DNA from 4 places in the Streptomyces sp. NPDC037301 genome. Region 2 is predicted to be linked to each of the others. Evidence: riboswitches for the same ligand, from Rfam matches in the RefSeq annotation. Region 2 holds a riboswitch; each other region holds the start of a gene.
The links. A riboswitch is a leader RNA that binds a small molecule or an ion and turns the genes downstream of it on or off. The one in region 2 is predicted to bind cyclic di-AMP.
Positions count from the first base shown of each region.

Region 1: it holds a riboswitch for cyclic di-AMP, as region 2 does, so the genes downstream of both, ACZ7IB_RS23640 (C40 family peptidase) here and ACZ7IB_RS28530 (transglycosylase family protein) in region 2, are expected to answer to the same signal.
Region 3: it holds a riboswitch for cyclic di-AMP, as region 2 does, so the genes downstream of both, ACZ7IB_RS13105 (M23 family metallopeptidase) here and ACZ7IB_RS28530 (transglycosylase family protein) in region 2, are expected to answer to the same signal.
Region 4: it holds a riboswitch for cyclic di-AMP, as region 2 does, so the genes downstream of both, ACZ7IB_RS31900 (M23 family metallopeptidase) here and ACZ7IB_RS28530 (transglycosylase family protein) in region 2, are expected to answer to the same signal.

Region 1 covers NZ_JBVJWD010000015.1:29,138-34,130, reverse strand. The annotation lists gene ACZ7IB_RS23645 (LysE family translocator) at 1-426, shown strand, start outside; gene ACZ7IB_RS23640 (C40 family peptidase) at 510-983, opposite strand; cyclic di-AMP (ydaO/yuaA leader) riboswitch at 987-1,159, opposite strand; gene ACZ7IB_RS23635 (hypothetical protein) at 1,595-1,903, opposite strand; gene ACZ7IB_RS23630 (ATP-dependent Clp protease proteolytic subunit) at 1,911-2,546, opposite strand; gene ACZ7IB_RS23625 (GNAT family N-acetyltransferase) at 3,280-3,786, opposite strand; gene ACZ7IB_RS23620 (LLM class flavin-dependent oxidoreductase) at 3,963-4,826, opposite strand.
Region 2 covers NZ_JBVJWD010000020.1:102,942-107,934, reverse strand. The annotation lists gene ACZ7IB_RS28535 (transglycosylase family protein) at 47-1,000, shown strand; cyclic di-AMP (ydaO/yuaA leader) riboswitch at 1,300-1,471, shown strand; gene ACZ7IB_RS28530 (transglycosylase family protein) at 1,475-2,227, shown strand; gene eno (phosphopyruvate hydratase) at 2,592-3,872, shown strand; gene ACZ7IB_RS28520 (FtsB family cell division protein) at 3,975-4,445, shown strand; gene ACZ7IB_RS28515 (DUF501 domain-containing protein) at 4,496-4,993, shown strand, end outside.
Region 3 covers NZ_JBVJWD010000006.1:183,012-188,004, forward strand. The annotation lists gene ACZ7IB_RS13100 (alpha-galactosidase) at 1-669, shown strand, start outside; cyclic di-AMP (ydaO/yuaA leader) riboswitch at 966-1,122, shown strand; gene ACZ7IB_RS13105 (M23 family metallopeptidase) at 1,126-2,067, shown strand; gene ACZ7IB_RS13110 (SGNH/GDSL hydrolase family protein) at 2,257-3,102, shown strand; gene ACZ7IB_RS13115 (STM4011 family radical SAM protein) at 3,151-4,029, opposite strand; gene ACZ7IB_RS13120 (STM4012 family radical SAM protein) at 4,038-4,993, opposite strand, start outside.
Region 4 covers NZ_JBVJWD010000026.1:12,896-17,888, forward strand. The annotation lists gene ACZ7IB_RS31890 (M16 family metallopeptidase) at 3-1,385, shown strand; gene ACZ7IB_RS31895 (M16 family metallopeptidase) at 1,412-2,794, shown strand; cyclic di-AMP (ydaO/yuaA leader) riboswitch at 3,145-3,311, shown strand; gene ACZ7IB_RS31900 (M23 family metallopeptidase) at 3,325-4,119, shown strand; gene ACZ7IB_RS31905 (GntR family transcriptional regulator) at 4,348-4,993, shown strand, end outside.

The DNA.
Region 1 (4,993 bases), on a different contig from region 2:
CGCACCGTTCAGCTGCTCGGCGGGGCCTACGTCCTCTGTCTCGGCATCAGTGCCCTGTACGCGGCTCGGCGCCGCACCACGGGCAGGGCGGGCGAGGCCGAGGGCGAACCAGCAGGGCAGGGAACGGTACGCGCACTGCGCCAGGGCTTCCTCACCAACGCCCTGAATCCCAAGGCGCCGGTGCTCTTCCTGAGTCTGCTGCCGCAGTTCGTTCCCGACGGGCAGCCGCCGCTCCCGAGGACCTTGTTGCTCGCAATGATCGTGGTGCTGCTTGCGCTGATCTGGTTTCCCGCCGTGGCCCTCCTGGTGGACCGGCTGGGCCGGTGGCTGCGCCGGCCGCGTACCGCCCGCGCCATCGAGGGCGGCAGCGGCGCGGCGCTCACCGGTCTGGGGCTGGTGCTGGTGTCCGGCTCCCTGCTGCACTGAGGAACGAGCGGGTCAGCGGCGGAGACCCGGGCCTGTCCGGTGGATCACGGCCGGGGGCGCGGGCCTGATGCGCCGGACAGGCATCAGCGGACCCGCCCGTAATAGACGCTCTTCGTCCAGATCTTCTCCAGCCGGACCACCGCGCCGGTCCTCGGCGAGTGCCAGATCCTGCCCTTACCGGCGTAGATCCCCACGTGGTAGATGCTGCGGCCGTAATGGAAGAAGACCAGATCGCCGCGTTGCCTGTGCGAGGCCGAGATATGGCGGGTCTTGTTGTACTGCTGCTGGGCCGTGCGGGGGAGCTTCTTGCCCGCCTTTTTGAACGAATAGACCGTCAGACCCGAGCAGTCGAAGCGGTTGGGGCCGGTGGCCCCCCACCCGTACGGCGATCCCTTCTTCGACGCGGCGATGTTGAGTGCCTTCATCGAGAGTGCCGCTGCCTGGGCTTGGGGCGTGGCGCCCGGGGCAAGCATGGTGCCGCCGACGGCGGCCAGTGTCAGAACCGAGGCCGTGCCGGCCCGGGCGAGCAGAGACGGGACATGAACCTGCGCAGCCATGCGCAACCCTTCGTCAGCCGCCTGTGAAGGATGACCTGTCGGGTTCGGGCTGGCGAAGTTGCCCGGCCGCGCTCGGCGGCTTCACCCCGAGGGTCGACCGGTGTTCCGGTCGACCCGTTGTGCTCGGGTCCTCCACTCCTGCCGATCCACTTCTGTCGACCAGGCATCCGGACGGCGGCAGGACTCGGCGTCCGCCCGGACCGCCCCGTCGCGGTGGCGGGGGCTTGTCGTCCCAGGGATCTTGACGCACCGACTGCCGGATTTCCGAGTGAAAGCGACGATATGTGAGTCTCCTCACGAATGGCCCGTTTGGGTGGGGCTGGTGATTTCGAAGACCGTGCAGGTCACTCGGACCGGTCTCGCACCAGGGATGGAGGGAGGGATTCCGATCACTGTTCTCGCAGAAAACGCAAGTTGAGATATCGCCCGTGAGGGGGAATCCCTACGCCGAACGAGCTAGGAATTTTGATGTGCCTGCCGGGCGTGTCGCGCAGGGGAGTTGAGCGAAGTCCGTCGGAGTCGGGGACGGAGTGAGTTGAGCAAACCCCGTCGGAGGTGAGGGCAGGGGGAGTTGGCCGGAGCCGGCCGGGGTGGGAGACGAAGTGGGCTGCTCAACTCGTCTGAGCGGGGGGTACGGTGACGCGTCCGGCCCGCCGTTCCCCGTCCAGTACGCGCAGCGCCCGCGCCAAGGTGGCGGCGTGGATCTGCGCCTCGCCGCGCTCATGCATCAATGCGAGGGCATCCCGCAGCGCGCCCGCCCGTGAGGCCAGTGCCTGTGCGGCGCGCAGTGCGCCGTAGGTGTCGCTGCCGCGTGCCGGGTTGATCCGGCCCAGTTGGTCCAGGACTTCGAGGTAGCAGTCGATGAACTCCCCCTCCGCGCGCGTCAGTGCGGGGAGCGGCGGCAACTCCGGTGGCTGCATCGGGCGTTCACCTCGCGCTGTGCGGCGGGAGTGACGACTTCCGGGTCTCCATGATGTGGTCCACCAGACCGTACGCCTTGGCGCCCGCCGCGTCGAGGATGAGGTCGCGCTCGATGTCGGTGGCGATCTGCTCTGCGCTGCGGCCCGTGTGACGGGCCAACAGTGTGGTGATCATCTCGCGGACCCGTTCCAATTCCTGTGCCTCGATCTCCAGATCGGAAGGCTGGCCCTGAACCGGCTCGGTGAGCCCGGGCTGCTGCACGACGACCCTGGCGCCGGGCAGTGCGTGCCGCCGGCCGGGAGCGCCTGCGGCGAGCAGTGCGGACGCGCAGGAACCGGCCTGGCCGAGGCAGTAGGTCTCCACCTCGCAGGTGAGGTACTGCATCGTGTCGTAGACCGCGGACATGGCACCGAACGAGCCGCCGGGGGAGTTGATGTAGAGCGAGATGGGCCGGTCAGGGGCGTCGTGTTCCAGATACATGAACTGGGCGATCAGATCGGTGGCCGCGGTGTCGTCGACCGGGGTGCCGAGGAAGACGATCCGTTCGGCGAGCAGCTTGGAGTACGGATCGAGGGTGCGGGTCCCGTTGGTCGTGCGCTCGGTGAACTCGGGCAGCACGTAACGGGCGGTGGGGCGGAACAGCATGGCGTTGCCTTTCCTCCGGGGCTGTACGGGGACCTGCGCAAGCATCTGTAAAGAATGTACAGGACGTACAGAAAATTATGATGGGGAGCAGCACCGTCTCGCTGTGTGCGACGGTGGTCGGGGCGTAGCCGGGCCCAGCCGTTGGCTTGCCGGTCACGGGGTTCAGGGCGGTCCCGCTCTGTACCGACCGGCGCTTCGGAGTCGAGCCCTTGCTCGGCTTGACCGTCACCCGAATCCAGCGGCTGAAGTCCCGGGCCTCGACCCGGGTCGCCCGGCCCCAGGGGACCCCCACTGCCTGCAGGAACCGCCACCACCGCAGCAGATCCATTCGAACCGTCGACGGAGCCCTGCCGGCCGCCAGCGGCTCCTGAAAGTAGACCGCGACCGCTTCCACGCTTGTACCGTCGGGGTCGAGGAGCCGATAGGGCTCGTACCGGTCGCCGGTCTCCACCAGCCGACCCCACCGAGGAACCACCAAGGCGGCCAGATCCCGCTCGGGCGCATCGTTCGTCACGACCGGTCAACGTAGCGACCGCGGACACCACTTTCCCTCTGAACTGCAGAACCTCCGGGGTTCGTTCAGTCAACGGGGCGTCCGCTGCCCGATGCTCTGGCCCGACCCCGACCCGGGGGTCCGTCGTCGTGCTGAACGGCATTGGACCCGCGAGTTCGACTCCAACTCGTGACCACGCCGCTTCCGGGCTCCGTGGACGGACAAACGGGGAGCGGACTAGCCAAGAGGGCAGCGGTAGCGCAACTTGTTGAGAGATCCGCCGCCGGTGGAGTCCTCCACGGCCGCGCCGTCTGCGCCCCAGCCAGCGGCTTCGTAGAAGCGCCGGGCGCGTTCGTTGTCTTCCAGGACCCACAAGGTGGCTTGCGTGTAGTCGGCCTGTCCGAGAGCCGCCAACGTGGCCAGCATCAACTGCCTTCCGATTCCCGTGCCCCAGACCTCGGGCATCGCGTAGAGTGTGCCGATTTCCGCGATGACAGGGGTGTCCTGAGACGGGCCGAAACTTGCGAATCCGACGATCCCGGCCTCGGTTTCAGCTACCAGTACTCCCGACGATGGCCACCGTGTTTTCGCGATTCGTGTCTTCCACTCGGACTCTTGGCGGCTCGGGTCCATGGCGTCGAGGTAGTGCTGGGGAACAAGACCGGCAAAGGCCACCTGCCAGGAGCGCACGTGGACGCCAGCGACCTCTGAAGCATCATCAGGCCATGCCTGTCGAATCTGCATGGCTGTCATTCTTCAAGTCCCGTCAATTTGGGCCAAGTTCTTTTCCTGAGGGCGATGGTGTCGACGGTCAGGGATTTCCCCACGACCTGCATGATCGGCGTCACGTACTTCCCCACCCGCGCGGTCACCATTCCCCAGGGGGATGGTGACCGCGCGGCACACCCTCGAAGGGCTGATCAGACCACCGGCGGCCCCGCCTCGATGCGGCGCAGTACGGGGGGCAGGCGGTCCAGGTCGGGGCAGGTTTGGACCTGTCGCTCGTCCCACCAGGTGGCGCCGGCGTCGTGCAGTGGGCCGATCACGTCCTTGGCCTTCGCTGCGTCCGGCGGCGTGGCTCCGCCGAGTACGAACTCGAAGGGGTGCTCGGCCCCGGCTGTACGGTGCTTGCGTACATAGCCGACCAGTTCCCGTACCTCCGCGACATCGGGCACATGTCCATGCCGGGCCGTCTCGAAGAGTGGCGCCGCGCCGTCCCACCGCGCTGCCCGCCGCATGGGCGGACGGTGCGGCCAGAACCCGCCGATCCACACTGGCGGACCCGGCCGCTGCACGCCGGCGGGCGGCATCGTCACGTCCCGGACCTCGTAGTGTTGACCGTGGTGGTTCACCGGCTCGCCGGACCAGAAGCGCCTCAACAACTCCAGTCCCTCGTCCAGCCGCTGCGCGAGGAGGCGTGGCTCGGCAGTGTCGCCGAAGCTGCGGTATTCGTCCTCGATCGGACCGCCCAGGCCGGCGGCGAAGACCACCCGGCCGCCACTGAGGTGGTCCAGGGTGGCCACTTGGCGGGCGAGTTGCTGCGGACGGTAACGGGGGACCGGCGTAAGCAGGGTGCCCAGTCGGATCCGGGAGGTCGCAAGCGCGGCCGCGGTCAGCAGCATCCAGGGGTCACCGAAGGGACGATCCTGGTGCCGTCGGTGCAGCACGTGGTCCCAGACGAAGAGTCCGTCCCAGCCGGCCTGTTCGGCGGCGGCCGCCACGGTCGCGACGTTACGGGGGTCGGCAAAGTCGCCGAAGTTGGGGATGTTGATGGAGTAGCGCATCTCAGCAGGATGTGCAGCCGGCCACGAGGGGGCAATCGGATTTCCCGGCGGGCTACGGACAGGCGTAGGACCACGCAGGCTCCATCGTGATCTCCGAACCACAGTCGAACGGACAGGACTGACCCGCCGGACTCCGCATCACGCGCGAAACCCGTCAGCTGCTACGG
Region 2 (4,993 bases):
CCGTTCGACTCACCAGTCACTCGTCAGTCACACGGAAGGCAACCCCATGGGCTCCGCGAACGGCAGACACCGTCGCCCTCGTCAGGCACCCGCCATCGTCGTCGCCGCGGGCGTGACCGGATCGGCCATCGCCATCCCGCTGCTCGGCGCGTCCGGTGCGCACGCGGCCGACGCCACGACCTGGGACCGGGTGGCCGAGTGCGAGAGCGGCGGCATGTGGAGCGCCGACCTCGGCAACGGCTTCTATGGCGGTCTGCAGTTCTCGCAGGAGACCTGGAAGGCGTACGGCGGCGAGACGTACGCCCCGCGTGCCGACCTCGCCAGCCGCGCGCAGCAGATAGCCGTGGCCCAGAAGGTCCTGGACGACAAGGGCCCGCAGGCGTGGCCCAGCTGTGCGGTCATCTCCGGCCTCGCGGTGGACGGGACGCTGCCGGGTGTCGACCCGGGGTCCGCACCCTCCTCCGAGCCGACACAGAGCGCGGAGCCGGCTGACGGTGCGTCGGCGGCCCCGTCCGATGACGCCGCGCCGTCGGGCAGGGCCTCGGACGGTACGGGCGGCTCGAAGGGCTCGAGCGCCGCCGACAAGTCGGCCGACAAGGCCAGGACGTCCGCGAAGCCTCCGGCCACCGCGCCGGCCACTCCGTCCTCCGGGGTGCCCGATTCGTCCGGCTCATCCGGTTCATCCGATTCGTCCGACGGTGTCGGTGGCAAGCACCGCGGCGCGCCGGCCCCCGAAGGGAGCCGGGATGCGTACGGCGTTGACCGCGAGTCGGGCCGCCACGCCTCCCGCGGTGACGCCGACGCGCGCGACGCGGGCGCTTCGGTCGCCGACGGTACGTACACCGTGCACCCCGGCGACAACCTCTGGGCGATTGCTGACGCACAGAAGGTTTCCGGTGGCTGGCCCGCACTCTACGAGGCCAACAAGGATGCCGTCGGCTCCGACCCGGACCTCATCCTCCCTGGCCAGAGCCTCGATCTCGATGTGAAGGCCGAGTGAGGTCGGTCTGAAAATCGGTTAAAAAGGCCTCAAAAACTGGGGTAGTTCAGAGACCTATGTCCGCTTATGTGTAAGTGAGACATGGGTCTCTTTGCGTCAACTGGCGTGTCGCGTCCGGGTAACCCTTCTGCACCGCCCCCACCTGCGAAAACGACGGTTCCTCAGATGCAAGTAGGGGAAGATTGTCCGATGTGTCCGTCTTTGAATGTGAGGGTTGCGTATGTTTACGGTCGGAACCGCTCGCACCGCGGGCCCCGTCGACCGTCACGCCGAATCCTGCCGTCGGTCGAAGGGAACAGACGCGTAAAGCGCCGTAGGCAGGAGCGGGGGACCCAGGTAAGCGCCGGGCCCGATCGTCGAAAGACGCATCAGGACCGGCTTGGGGTGAAGTCGCGTGCTAGGACGTGCGACCGGGCAACTCACTTGGCCCGAACCCGACAGCTCACCTCGTAGGCGTCGGTGAGGAGAAGTTCCATGCTGCTTTCCAGCAAGGGCAAGCACCGCCGCCCGTCCAAGGCCGTCCGTATCGCCACGCTCGCCGGTGTCGCCGGTACCGCTGTCGCCGTACCGCTGATGGGCGCGACCGGCGCCTCCGCCGCCTCTGTCGCCACCTGGGACGCCGTCGCCCAGTGCGAGTCCGGTGGCAACTGGTCCATCAATACCGGTAACGGCTACTACGGCGGTCTGCAGTTCTCGCAGTCCAGCTGGGCCGCCGCCGGTGGTACGCAGTACGCCTCCCGTGCCGACCTGGCCACCAAGGCTCAGCAGATCGCCACCGCCGAGAAGCTCCTCGACATGCAGGGGCCGGGTGCCTGGGGCTGCGCCGGTGCCGGCAACCTGACCAACGACGGTGTCGACCCGGGCGTCGACACCGGCTCCTCCTCGAACTCCACCTCCAGCTCCAACGCCACCGAGCAGAAGAGCACCCCGGCCGCGCCGAAGCGGCAGGCCCAGCCGGAGAAGACCGAGCGCACCGAGGCCCCGGCCGCCTCCCGTTCGGACCGCTCCGCCGCCCCGCAGGCCGAGAAGACCGTCACCACCCCGACCGGCGAGAAGGTCAAGAAGGGCGACGGCGAGTACAAGGTCGCCTCCGGCGACTCCCTGAGCAAGATCGCCGCCGACCACAAGGTCAAGGGCGGCTGGCAGCAGCTGTTCGAGCTGAACAAGGACATCGTCAAGGACGCCGACCTGATCTACCCGGGTCAGCAGCTCCACCTGACGAAGTAGTTCAGGCTCACTCCCCCCGAGCACCCCGGCCCGGCGCGCAATCCCCCGTACGCGCCGGGCCGGGGTTTCTGCGTGACGCGGCACCTCTGTCCGATACGCCGCCTCCACGTGTGGTGCGTCACCCCTGTACAGAGGGAGCCCCGTGTGCCGCACAGGGGGTGTTGGCTATGGGTGATCGTTCAACTGTTGTAGTTGCTGATCAGTAAAATTCTGACCGTTTGCCCGGCAATGCTCGCTCTTGGGTCCTTTTTCGTCCCAGGGGACGGGCGGTCGTCCGACTGAGCGGGCCGGGCCGGTTAGGCTCTTGTCGCAAGGCCAAAGTGACCCTGCACAACCAGTGTCATATCCCAGAAGGAGATGCCTCGTGCCGTCCATCGACGTCGTCGTAGCCCGGGAAATCCTCGACTCCCGGGGGAACCCCACGGTCGAGGTCGAGGTTGGCCTCGACGACGGCAGCACGGGTCGTGCTGCCGTGCCGTCCGGCGCCTCCACCGGTGCGTTCGAGGCCATTGAGCTTCGCGACGGTGACCCCAACCGTTACCAGGGCAAGGGCGTCGAGAAGGCCGTCCTCGCCGTGATCGAGCAGATCGGCCCGGAGCTCGTCGGCTACGACGCGACCGAGCAGCGGCTGATCGACCAGGCGATGTTCGACCTGGACGCCACCGAGAACAAGGGTTCGCTCGGCGCCAACGCCATCCTCGGCGTCTCGCTGGCCGTCGCCCACGCCGCCTCCGAGGCCTCGGACCTGCCGCTGTTCCGCTACCTCGGTGGTCCGAACGCGCACCTGCTGCCCGTTCCGATGATGAACATCCTCAACGGTGGGTCGCACGCCGACTCCAACGTGGACATCCAGGAGTTCATGATCGCCCCGATCGGCGCGGAGTCCTTCTCCGAGGCCCTGCGCTGGGGCGCCGAGGTCTACCACACGCTGAAGAAGGTCCTGAAGACCAAGGGTCTTTCGACCGGTCTCGGCGACGAGGGCGGCTTCGCGCCGAACCTGGAGTCGAACCGCGCCGCCCTCGACCTCATCCTCGAGGCCATCAAGGAAGCCGGCTACGCCCCGGGCAAGGACATCGCGCTCGCGCTCGACGTCGCCGCGTCCGAGTTCTACAAGGACGGCAAGTACGAGTTCGAGGGCAAGTCCCGCTCGGCCGCCGAGATGACCGAGTACTACGAGGAGCTCATCTCCGCGTACCCGCTGGTCTCCATCGAGGACCCGCTGTACGAGGACGACTGGGCCGGCTGGAACGTCATCACCCAGAAGCTCGGCGCCAAGGTGCAGATCGTCGGCGACGACCTGTTCGTCACCAACCCGGAGCGTCTGGCCCGCGGCATCGAGGAGGGCTCCGCCAACGCCCTGCTCGTCAAGGTCAACCAGATCGGCTCGCTGACCGAGACCCTGGACGCCGTCGAACTGGCCCAGCGCAACGGCTTCAAGTGCATGATGTCCCACCGCTCCGGCGAGACCGAGGACGTCACCATCGCAGACCTCGCCGTCGCGGTGAACTGCGGTCAGATCAAGACCGGTGCCCCGGCCCGCTCGGACCGCGTCGCCAAGTACAACCAGCTGCTGCGCATCGAGGAGATCCTCGACGACGCCGCGGTGTACGCGGGCCGCTCGGCGTTCCCGCGTTTCAAGGGCTGAGCACTGGCCCTTCGAGGGCCGAAGGCCTCGGCCTCCGTCCGTCCCCGCACTCGGTCCCGTACCGTGTGCGGGGACGGACGTGCGTAATGGGGAGGCGGACACATGGCCGCGAAGGACCGGGACCGGTTCTCCACCGCGACCCGGCTGCGGCTGCTCGGCGAGCAGACCGCCGCCCGCGTCTACCGGTCGCAGAGCCGCCGTCAGGCCCGCCGCTCCCGGCTCACCGGCCGGGCGGCCTTCCTCGCCCTCGTCGTCTGCTCCCTGGTGGTCGCGCTCGCGTACCCGATGCGGCAGTACGTGTCGCAGCGGGACGAGATCGCCGACCAGGAGCGTATGGCGCAGGAGGCCGCGGCCCGCACCGAGGAGCTGCGCGACGAGAAGGCGCGCCTCCAGGACGATGCGTACATCAGGCAGCTGGCCCGCAAGCACCTGCACTACCTTCTCCCCGGGGAGACCGGCTACACGGTGATCGACCCCGACGCCGTCAAGGAGCGCAACGGCGAGACGGACAAGTCCGGACGGCCGTGGCACTCCAATCTCTGGGACGGCGTCGACAGCGCCGACCGCGACTGACTCTCTTCATCCATCTGCAGAACCGCAGCCCGATCAGAACCTAGGCAGGCATGGAAACCCCCCCTCCGCAGACCGAGTCCACCGCGCCCACCGAGGCGGACATCGCCGCGTTCCAGCAGCAGCTGGGCCGCCCGCCGCGCGGGCTGCGCGCGATCGCGCACCGCTGCCCGTGCGGCAACCCGGACGTGGTCGAGACGCAGCCCCGGCTGGAGGACGGTACGCCGTTCCCGACGACGTACTACCTGACGTGCCCGCGTGCCGCGTCCGCGATCGGCACGCTGGAGGCGAACGGCGTCATGAAGGAGATGACCGAGCGCCTCGGTACGGACCCCGAGCTGGCCGCCGCGTACCGGGCCGCGCACGAGGACTACATCGTCCGGCGCGATGCCATCGAGGTCCTTGAGGGCTTTCCGAGTGCGGGGGGCATGCCGGACCGGGTGAAGTGTCTGCACGTGCTGGTCGGGCACTCGCTGGCCGCGGGGCCCGGGGTGAACCCGCTCGGCGACGAGGCGATCGCGATGCTGCCGCAGTGGTGGCGCAAGGGGCCG
Region 3 (4,993 bases), on a different contig from region 2:
GTGGACGCCCTGTACGCGCTGATCGACCGGCTCCGTGCCGCGCACCCCTCCGTCGCCTTCGAGTCCTGCTCGGGCGGCGGCGGCAGGATCGACCTGGGGATTCTGTCCCGTACGGACCAGGTATGGACCTCCGACAACACCGACCCGCTCGACCGCCTCACCATCCAGGAGGGCTTCGGTCAGATCCATCCGGCCCGGGTGATGGCCGCCTGGGTCACCGACAGCCCGAACGTCCAGCTCAACGACAGGGCCAGCTCACTGCGGTTCCGTTTCGTGAGCGCGATGGCCGGTGTGCTCGGGGTCGGCGGGGACCTCGCCGACTGGAGCGAGGAGGAGTTGGCCGAGGCGCGGAACTGGGTGGATCTCTACAAGGAGATCCGGCCGGTGGTGCAGCACGGTGCGCTGTACCGGCTGCGCGCCCCGCGCGGCGGACTCAGCGCGGTCCAGTACGTCCACGGGGACGAGACCGTGCTCCTGATGTGGCTGGAGGCACAGAGGTACGGGGAGCGGCCCCCGGCCCTGCGGCTGCGCGGGATCGACCCCGCAGCGACGTACACCTGCCTGGACACGGGGGTGGTGCACCACGGTTCGGTACTGCTGCACCAGGGGCTGCACACCGGGCTTCGGGGGGATCTCGACGCGCGGGTGCTGAGGCTCCGACGCGAATGACGGGCGCGACATGTCCGTAATCAGTGCATTTAGCTCAATACGCCCCGCTTCTACGGGAGATGGTCGCCCTCTCGTGAGCGGAATCATATCCGTGACGGTGTGTGCTGGCGGGGCAGTCGGGTATTCCGTGCGCGGCGCGGAAAGACAAGATTCTTGATCCACGGAGTGTGACCAGAATTCCGCGCCGATTTCCGAGCGCGGATTCCGGTACGGAACCAGTGGGTTGTTATCGCCGTCCCGACTCGCTTACGGTCACCGTCAATCCGGACGGACCGCCTAATCCTGCCGCCGCCCGGAATTCGCACCCACTCATCGCGTGGCAGGAGCGGGGGAACCAGGTAGGCCGCCGATCGGAGAAATCCGGCCGGCTAGGGGTGAAGCCGCGCTCAGTGCGGCCGGGCATCTCCAGCCCGAACCCGACAGCTCACCTCGCAGGCGCCGGAGAGGAAGCACGTCATGCCCATATCGGGTAAGCATCGTCGTACGAAGTCCAGCGCCATCGCCCGCGGCATCGCCGCCGCAGGCGCCGGTGGTGCCGTCATCGCACTGCCGCTGCTCGGCGCCACCGGTGCCCAGGCCGCGCCGCAGTCGGCCCCGACCGCCGCGCCGCAGTCGGCCTCCGCCGCCACGCACGCCGCCCCGGCCAAGCCGGTCGCGCAGAAGCAGGCCGCCACCACGACGTACTCCGTCGTCTCCGGCGACTACCTGTCGAAGATCGCCACCGAGTACAAGGTCGAGGGCGGTTGGCAGAAGCTGTACCAGAACAACCGCAAGGTCGTCGGTGAAGACCCCAGCCTGATCTTCCCGGGCATGAAGCTGACGCTCGGCGGCAAGGAGTCGGGCCACGCCGCGTCCACCGGCGCCGGCGCGGGCGCGGCCCTCCCGTCGAAGGCCCCCTCGGTGCCCTCGTCGGTCGTGGAGAAGTCCGCCCCGGCCAAGGCCTCGACGGTCACGGAATCCAAGACCTCCGCCCCGGCAGGCCAGAGCAACAGTTCCGGCTACACCCACCCGGTCCCCGGCAACCACACCACCGGATACCGCGCCTCCGGCTCCAACTGGTCCAGCGGCAGCCACACCGGCATCGACTTCCCCGTCTTCACCGGCACCGGCGTGAAGACCATCACCTCCGGCACCGTCGTCACCGCCGGCTGGGGCGGCGCGTACGGCAACCAGGTCGTCATCAAGCACGCCGACGGCCACTACTCGCAGTACGGCCACCTGTCCTCGATCTCCGTCTCCGCAGGCCAGACCGTGAGCACCGGTCAGCAGATCGGCCTCTCCGGCGCCACCGGCAACGCCACCGGCCCGCACCTGCACTTCGAGGTCCGCACGGGCCCGGCGTACGGCTCGGACATCGACCCGATCGCCTACCTGGCTTCGCACGGCATCTACGTCTGAGCCGAACGGCCGGGCAGTTGAGCGACAAGGCATGACCTGAGCAACACAGAAGGGGCGGTGCGCGACGGCGCACCGTCCCTTCTGCTTATTCCCCCTTTACCAAAACCTGACCGGGTGGTCTATCTCACCACCCGTCAACCCCTTATTACGGTCGCGTAGGTCACATTCGGCGGTGCAGGATGAGCGTTTGTGGCAGACGATTCGAGAAAAAATCAACGTGGCGTCATCAACCGACATGGCGTCATCGGGTCGTACGCAGCGATTGGCGACAGCTTCACCGAGGGAGTCGGCGACCCCGGCCCGGACGGAACCTTCGTCGGCTGGGCGGACCGTTTCGCGGTACTTCTCGCGGACCAGCTCCCGGACCCCGATGCGGGGACGGGCACCGAAGGCTCCGCTCACGGGAATTTCAGGTACGCCAATCTCGCCGTACGCGGACGCCTCCTCGACCAGATCGTCGAGGAGCAGGTGCCGCGCGCCAAGGAGCTCGCACCCGATCTGGTGAGCTTCTGCGCGGGCGGCAACGACATCATCAGGCCCGGCACCGACCCCGACGACGTGGCCGAGCGCTTCGAGCGCGCGGTCGCCGAGCTGACCGAATCGGTCGGCACCGTCCTGGTCACCACAGGCTTCGACACCCGAGGCGTTCCCGTGCTGCGCCATCTGCGCGGCAAGATCGCCACCTACACCGCCCATGTGCGGTCCATCGCCGACCGCTACGACTGCCCGGTCCTCGACCTGTGGTCGCTGCGGTCCGTCCAGGACAGGCGCGCCTGGGACGACGACCGGCTCCATCTGTCGCCCGAGGGACACACCAGGGTCGCGCTGCGTGCCGCCCAGGTCCTCGGCATCGGTGTGCCGGCCGACCCCGACCAGGAATGGCCCCCACAGGCACAGCGCGGCACGCTCGAAGTACGGCGCGACGACATCCACTGGGCGCGCGAGTACCTGGTTCCATGGATCGGCCGGCGGCTGCGCGGCGAATCCTCCGGCGACCATGTCGAGGCGAAGCGGCCGGACCTCCTGCCGCTCTAGGCGGCGTCCGCCACCGTGGTGCCCTCGCTCGCCGGACGGACTGGAGGTTCAGGCCCGTCCGGCGAGGGGCGACAACGGGGACGCCGGTATCCGTTCCAGCACACCGCCCGCGAAGACGTCGTACAGCGGCAGCGTCTCCAGATGCACATAGCCGATGTGGCAGTCGCAGACAGCCAGTGGACAGGCCCGCGGGCCGAGAGCGCGCCGGTAGCTCCCGTCGTAGAGGTTGCCGAGCACCGCCGGGACGAAATGGCAGCGCCGCACCGTGCCGTCACCGTCCACCGAAATGACCGATTCGCCCGTCCGGCAGGGCAGCCCGGCCGACCGGTGCGGATGCCGACTGTATGGGAAGAGCGGGTCGAGGCCCGTCCACCGATCCGCCTCCTCGTCCGTATAGGTGTGCCCCTCCGCGGCGTTCACCCAGAGATAGACCTCGTCCGGCAGGGCGGCCCGCAGCCGCCGCGCCTCGTCGAGATGGTCGTCGAGACCGACGACACCGACGCTGTGGCGGATGCCGAGCGCGGTCAGCTCCCGGCACTTGGTGAGGAACCGCTCGTACGGCGTCTGCCCCGGGTGGTACGTGCACCAGAGCGCGATCTTCTCGCGTCCGGCGTCCCCCGCCTCGGCCAGCCACCCCGTACGGGTGCTGAGATTGGTCTGGATGGCGACCCGGCCGATGTGCGGCAGCTGCGCCAACTCGATCAGCGCACGCCGGTACCAGGAGCGGACCAGACCCTCGCCCCAGGGGGTGAACAGGACCGAGAGCCGGTCGCCGGTCTGCGCCGCGGCCCACGCCGTGAACCGCTCCAGCGCGGCGCGGTCGGCGCGCAGCTGCTCCCGGCTGTCGCGCCGCTTGGCGAACGGGCAGTACGGGCAGTCGTAATCGCAGGACGCGAGCGGACCGCGGTAGAGAATGGTCAGGTCCATGGGTGCGCTCACTTCAGTTCGTACGAGGCCATCGCGGCCCGTACGCCGGGGGAGAAGAGTTCGGGACCCAGCGCGTCGGAGTGGGCCAGGCCCTCGGGGGAGAGCCGCAGCGGGCCGGACGCCCCGGCCGTCGCGTCGAGCCAGCCGCGCGCCTCGAACCGGGCCAGTTCAGCGGGGAAGTCGTCGGCCGGGGAGGTGCCGAACCGCTTCCGGTAGTCGGCGGGTTGCAGCCCCTCGGCCTGGAGGACGGACTGCAGGAGGTGGCGGCGGCGCGCCTCGTCGCCGTCGACATACCGTCCGACCTCGGCGCGCGAGAAGTCCTCGGTCGCGGTGTAGCCGTCGATGATCGCCCGCACCTCACGCATCTCCACCGCATACTCGAAGGAGTAGTGCAGCTTCGAGGTGTACGAACGGGCGCCGCACCCCAGGCCGATCATGCCGTCGGTCTGACAGGCGTAGTCGTGGGGGCCGTCCGTCCGCGGGGCGTCGGCGCGGCGGAACATCCGCATGGACACCTGCTCGTAGCCGTGGGCGAGGAGATGGTCCCGGCCCGCGCGGTACAGCCGCAGCCGCTGTTCGTCCCAAGCGGCGTCCGCGGCTGCCTCGCCGTCGGCGCCGAGCCGCCCGAGACCGGTCAGCGGGCGGACATACAGCGGATAGAGATACAGCTCCTCCGGCTGCCGGCCGAGCGCCGCGTCCAGCGAGGTGCGCCAGCTGTCCTCGGTCTGCCCGTCGATGCCGTAGATCAGGTCGATGTTCAGGATCGGGATGCGGGCATCACGTATCCGGTCCAGCGCCGCCTCCACTTCCGCGCGGCGCTGCGGTCGCACAGCGGCACGCGCCTCGGCTTCGACGAAGCTCTGCACGCCGATGCTGATCCTCGTCGTCCCGCGGTCGGCGAGGACGGCCAGCCGGTCGGCCGTCGCGGTCGACGGCGACGTCTCGACCGACAGCGGGACGGACC
Region 4 (4,993 bases), on a different contig from region 2:
ACATGCCCATGGGTCACACGGCCACAGCCCAGGCCGGCTCCGGCGGCTTGTCAGCGACCGAGCACCGTCTGGCCAACGGCCTGCGCGTGGTGCTCTCGGAGGACCATCTGACCCCGGTCGCCGCGGTCTGCCTCTGGTACGACGTCGGCTCGCGCCACGAGGTCAAGGGACGCACAGGTCTGGCTCACCTCTTCGAGCACCTGATGTTCCAGGGCTCCGGCCAGGTCAAGGGGAACGGACACTTCGAGCTGGTGCAGGGAGCCGGCGGTTCGCTCAACGGGACCACCAGCTTCGAGCGCACCAACTACTTCGAGACGATGCCCACGCACCAGCTGGAACTGGCTCTCTGGCTCGAGGCCGACCGGATGGGCTCGCTGCTCGCCGCGCTCGACGAGGAGTCCATGGAGAACCAGCGCGACGTCGTCAAGAACGAGCGCCGCCAGCGCTATGACAACGTCCCCTACGGCACGGCGTTCGAGAAGCTGACGGCACTGGCCTACCCCGAGGGCCACCCGTACCACCACACGCCGATCGGCTCGATGGCGGACCTGGACGCCGCGACCCTTGAGGACGCCCGCGCCTTCTTCCGTACGTACTACGCGCCCAACAACGCGGTGCTCTCGGTCGTCGGCGACATCGACCCCGAGCAGACCCTCGCCTGGATCGAGAAGTACTTCGGCTCCATCCCGTCCCACGACGGCAAGCAGCCGCCGCGTGATGGCACGCTCCCCGAGATCATCGGCGAGCAGCTGCGCGAAGAGGTGCGCGAGGAGGTTCCGGCGCGCGCGCTGATGGCCGCCTACCGGCTGCCGCACGACGGCACCCGTGAGTGCGACGCGGCAGACCTCGCGCTGACCGTGCTCGGCGGGGGCGAGTCGTCGCGACTGCACAACCGTCTGGTCCGCCGTGACCGTACGGCCGTGGCTGCCGGATTCGGACTGCTGCGCCTGGCCGGCGCGCCCTCGCTCGGCTGGCTGGACGTCAAGACGTCCGGCGGCGTCGAGGTGCCGCAGATCGAGGCCGCGGTCGACGAGGAGCTCGCCCGGTTCGCCGCCGAGGGCCCCACGCCCGAGGAAATGGAGCGTGCGCAGGCCCAGTTGGAACGCGAGTGGCTGGACCGGCTCGGTACGGTCGCGGGCCGCGCCGACGAACTCTGCCGGTTCGCCGTGCTGTTCGGCGACCCGCAGCTCGCCCTGACCGCAGTCCAGCGCGTGCTGGATGTCACCGCGGAAGAGGTTCAGGCGGCCGCCGAGGCCCAGCTGCGCCCCGACAACCGCGCGGTGCTGGTCTACGAGCCGGTCGAATCGGCCGAGCCCGCGGACACAGCGGACACCGATGAGACCGAAGCCGACGACACCGACGCGCACGAAGGAGCGGACAAGTGACCGACGCTGCCGCGACTGGAGTTTCGATGCAGTACCACCCGCAGCCGGCCCCCGGCCTCGCCCGTCCCTGGGCCTTTCCCGCGCCGGAGCGCGGCGCCCTGCCCAACGGCCTCACGGTGCTGCGCTGCCACCGCCCCGGCCAGCAGGTCGTGGCGGTCGAGATCTTCCTCGACGCCCCGCTGGACGCCGAGCCCGAGGGCCTCGACGGCGTGGCCACGATCATGTCGCGGGCACTGTCCGAGGGCACCGACAAGCACACCGCCGAGGAGTTCGCCGCCGAGCTGGAGCGCTGCGGCGCCACCCTCGACGCGCACGCCGACCACCCCGGCGTCCGGGTCTCCCTGGAGGTCCCGGCCTCCCGGCTGACCAAGGCGCTCGCGCTGGTCGCCGAGGCGCTGCGGGCGCCTGCCTTCGCCGACAGCGAGATCGAACGGCTGGTACGCAACCGGCTCGACGAGATCCCGCACGAGCAGGCCAACCCGGCCCGGCGCGCCGCCAAGCAGCTCTCCAAGGAGCTCTTCCCGGCCGCGGCGCGGATGTCGCGCCCGCGCCAGGGCAGCGAGGAGACGGTGGAGCGGATCGACTCGGCGGCTGTGCGTGCCTTCTTCGACGCCCACGTCCGGCCGTCCACCGCGACCGCCGTGGTCGTCGGTGACCTCACCGGCATCGACCTGGACGCCCTGCTCGCCGACACTCTCGGTGACTGGTCGGGAGACACCGCGGAGCCTCGTCCCGCCCCGCCGATCACCGCCGACGACACCGGCCGAGTGGTGGTCGTCGACCGTCCGGGCGCGGTGCAGACGCAGCTGCTGATCGGCCGGATCGGCGCCGACCGGCACGACAGCGTGTGGCCGGCCCAGGTGCTGGGCACGTACTGCCTGGGCGGCACGCTCACCTCTCGGCTGGACCGTGTGCTGCGCGAGGAGAAGGGCTACACCTACGGCGTACGGGCCTTCGCCCAGGTGCTGCGGTCGTCGGCCCCGGATTCCGCCTCGGGGGCGACCGGTGCCGCGATGCTCGCCATCAGCGGATCGGTGGACACGGAGTCCACGGGACCGGCGCTGAAGGACCTGTGGACGGTCCTGCGGACCCTGGCGGCCGAGGGGCTGACCGATGAAGAGCGTGAGACGGCCGTGCAGAACCTCGTGGGTGTCGCACCGCTGAAGTTCGAGACGGCGGCCTCGGTCGCGGGCACTCTCGCCGACCAGGTCGAGCAGCACCTCCCGGACGACTACCAGGCACAGTTGTACGCCCGGCTCGCGGAGACCGGCACGGTCGAGGCGACCGCTGCGGTGGTCAACGCCTTCCCGGGTGACCGGCTGGTCACGATCCTCGTCGGTGACGCGTCACAGATCGAGGAGCCGGTCCGGGCCCTGGGTATCGGAGAGGTGTCGGTGGTCGCCGGCTGACGGGCATACCCGTCGTGGACACCGGCCGGCCGGCCGGGCCGAGGCGGGCGACCCCCGCCCGGCCGGCCCCTTGCGTGTGACAGTCCACCGGTCGACTTTCACGTTCGACCGAGCACCGAAGGCAACGGTCGGTCCACCGATCCGTCATAGTCCGCATATCGGGACAGAAGGAAGACTCCTGTGAGTGAAATCTCGCCGGAGTCTTCCTTTTTGTTCTTTTTAGTCGAAAGGTTGCCTGTCTGCCCTGTGGGATGCGCTACAAAACGGGCTGTCCGTTTGGTGAATGCAAGTGACCCCGCTTAGCGTCGGCCGGGCTGTCCGTCACTCGTATGCCGCATCCGTGACGTACCGGGCAGTCATCGCCGAGTCCCCGTCAGGCGCGAGCCTGGGGAGCCGGGGACCCATGCAGTCCCTGGGGTGAATCGGATGCCTGAGCCCGGATGAGGTCAGGGCGTCCGTAGGAGACCTTCCTGCTCCGAACCCGTCAGCTAACCCGGTAGGCGAGAAGGAAGGAAAGGATCAGCCACTTCATGGCGTTCACCCGTGCCACCGGGAAGCATCGTGCCCCGAGTCGACTGACGCGCAGCAGCGCGAAGATCGCCGGCGTCGCCGCTCTGGCCACCACCGGCGTCATAGGCGGCATGGCCTCTCCGGCCCTCGCCGCGGACTCCTCCGTCAACGAGACCGGTCTGAACCAGGTCATCGCCATCGAGGGCGCCCTCGCCGACCAGATCGACGCCCAGGCCGACGCGCAGAAGCACCAGGCCGATGTCGCGGCGAAGGCGAAGGCGGAGGCCCAGCGGAAGGCCGAGGCCAAGAAGAAGGCCGAGGCGAAGGCCAAGGCCGACGCGAAGCGCGCGGCCGAGGCGCGCGCCGAGAAGGCCCGCGCCGCCCGGTCCGCCGAGCGCACCCGCCTGGGGTACTTCCAGCTCCCGGTCGCCGGTTCGTACGTCACCACCGGCTACAAGTCCAGCGGCTCGCTCTGGTCCTCCGGCAGCCACTCGGGCATCGACTTCCACGCCGCGTCCGGCAGCTCCGTCGTCGCCGTCGGTGCCGGCACGGTCGTCGAGGCCGGCTGGGGGGGCGCGTACGGCAACAACATCGTGCTCCGGATGACGGACGGCACGTACACGCAGTACGGCCACCTCTCCTCGATCGGCGTCTCCGTCGGCCAGAGCGTCGGCGCGGGCCAGCAGATCGGCCTCTCCGGCTCGACCGGCAACTCCACCGGCCCGCACCTTCACTTCGAGGCCCGGACCACGCCGTCGTACGGCTCCGACATGGACCCCGTCGCGTACCTGCGCGCCCACGGCGTCAACGTCTGACCGACGCTCCACCCGCAGCACCTCTTCGAAGGCCCCGGCAGCACGCCGGGGCCTTCGCCGTGTCCGGCCCGCGCGCCCGCCCGCAGTACCTGCTCCCCGAACCGTCCTGTGGCCAAAAGATATTCATGAATTTCCACCCGGCATCGGAAATGCGGCCGCATTGCAATAGAGTCGCAGAACAAGCGTCGGTCGGCCGCGTTTCGCGGGGATTAAGGCGGAGGTTCGAACATGCGTATTCCGGCGCATTCGGTATGCACGGCAATCCGTGACGACATCGTCTCCGGTGTCTTCGAACGCGGAAGCCGGCTAACCGAGGAGCTGCTGGCGCGCCGTTACGGAGTCTCCCGTGTTCCGGTACGGGAAGCGCTGCGCACCCTGGAGTCCGAGGGCTTCGTGGTCACTCGCCGGCACGCGGGCGCCTGTGTCGCCGAGCCCACCGAGCAGGAGGCCGCCGACCTCCTGGAGGTCCGGATGCTGCTGGAGCCGTTGGGCGCCGCGCGCGCCGCGCAGCGCCGCACCGAGGTGCATCTCAAGGTATTGCGCGGTCTGGTCAGGCTCGGCCAGGAGCGGGCCCGGCGGGGCGAGGGGGAGGATCTGCGCTCACTCGGCGGCTGGTTCCACGAGACGTTGGCGCAGGCCTGCGGCAGTCCCGGCCTGATCGCGCTGCTCACCCAGCTCCGCCACAAGATCGCCTGGATGTACACGGTCGAGCAGCCGGCCCGCCCGGTGGACTCCTGGGCCGAGCGCGGGGCCATTGTGGACGCGGTGGCGCGGCGTGATGCGGAACGGGCCAGGGTGCTGGCCACCCAGCACGCCGAACGGGCCGCGGCCGCGCACCGGCTGCGCCGCGTCGACCGGCCGGGCCGCCGGCCCG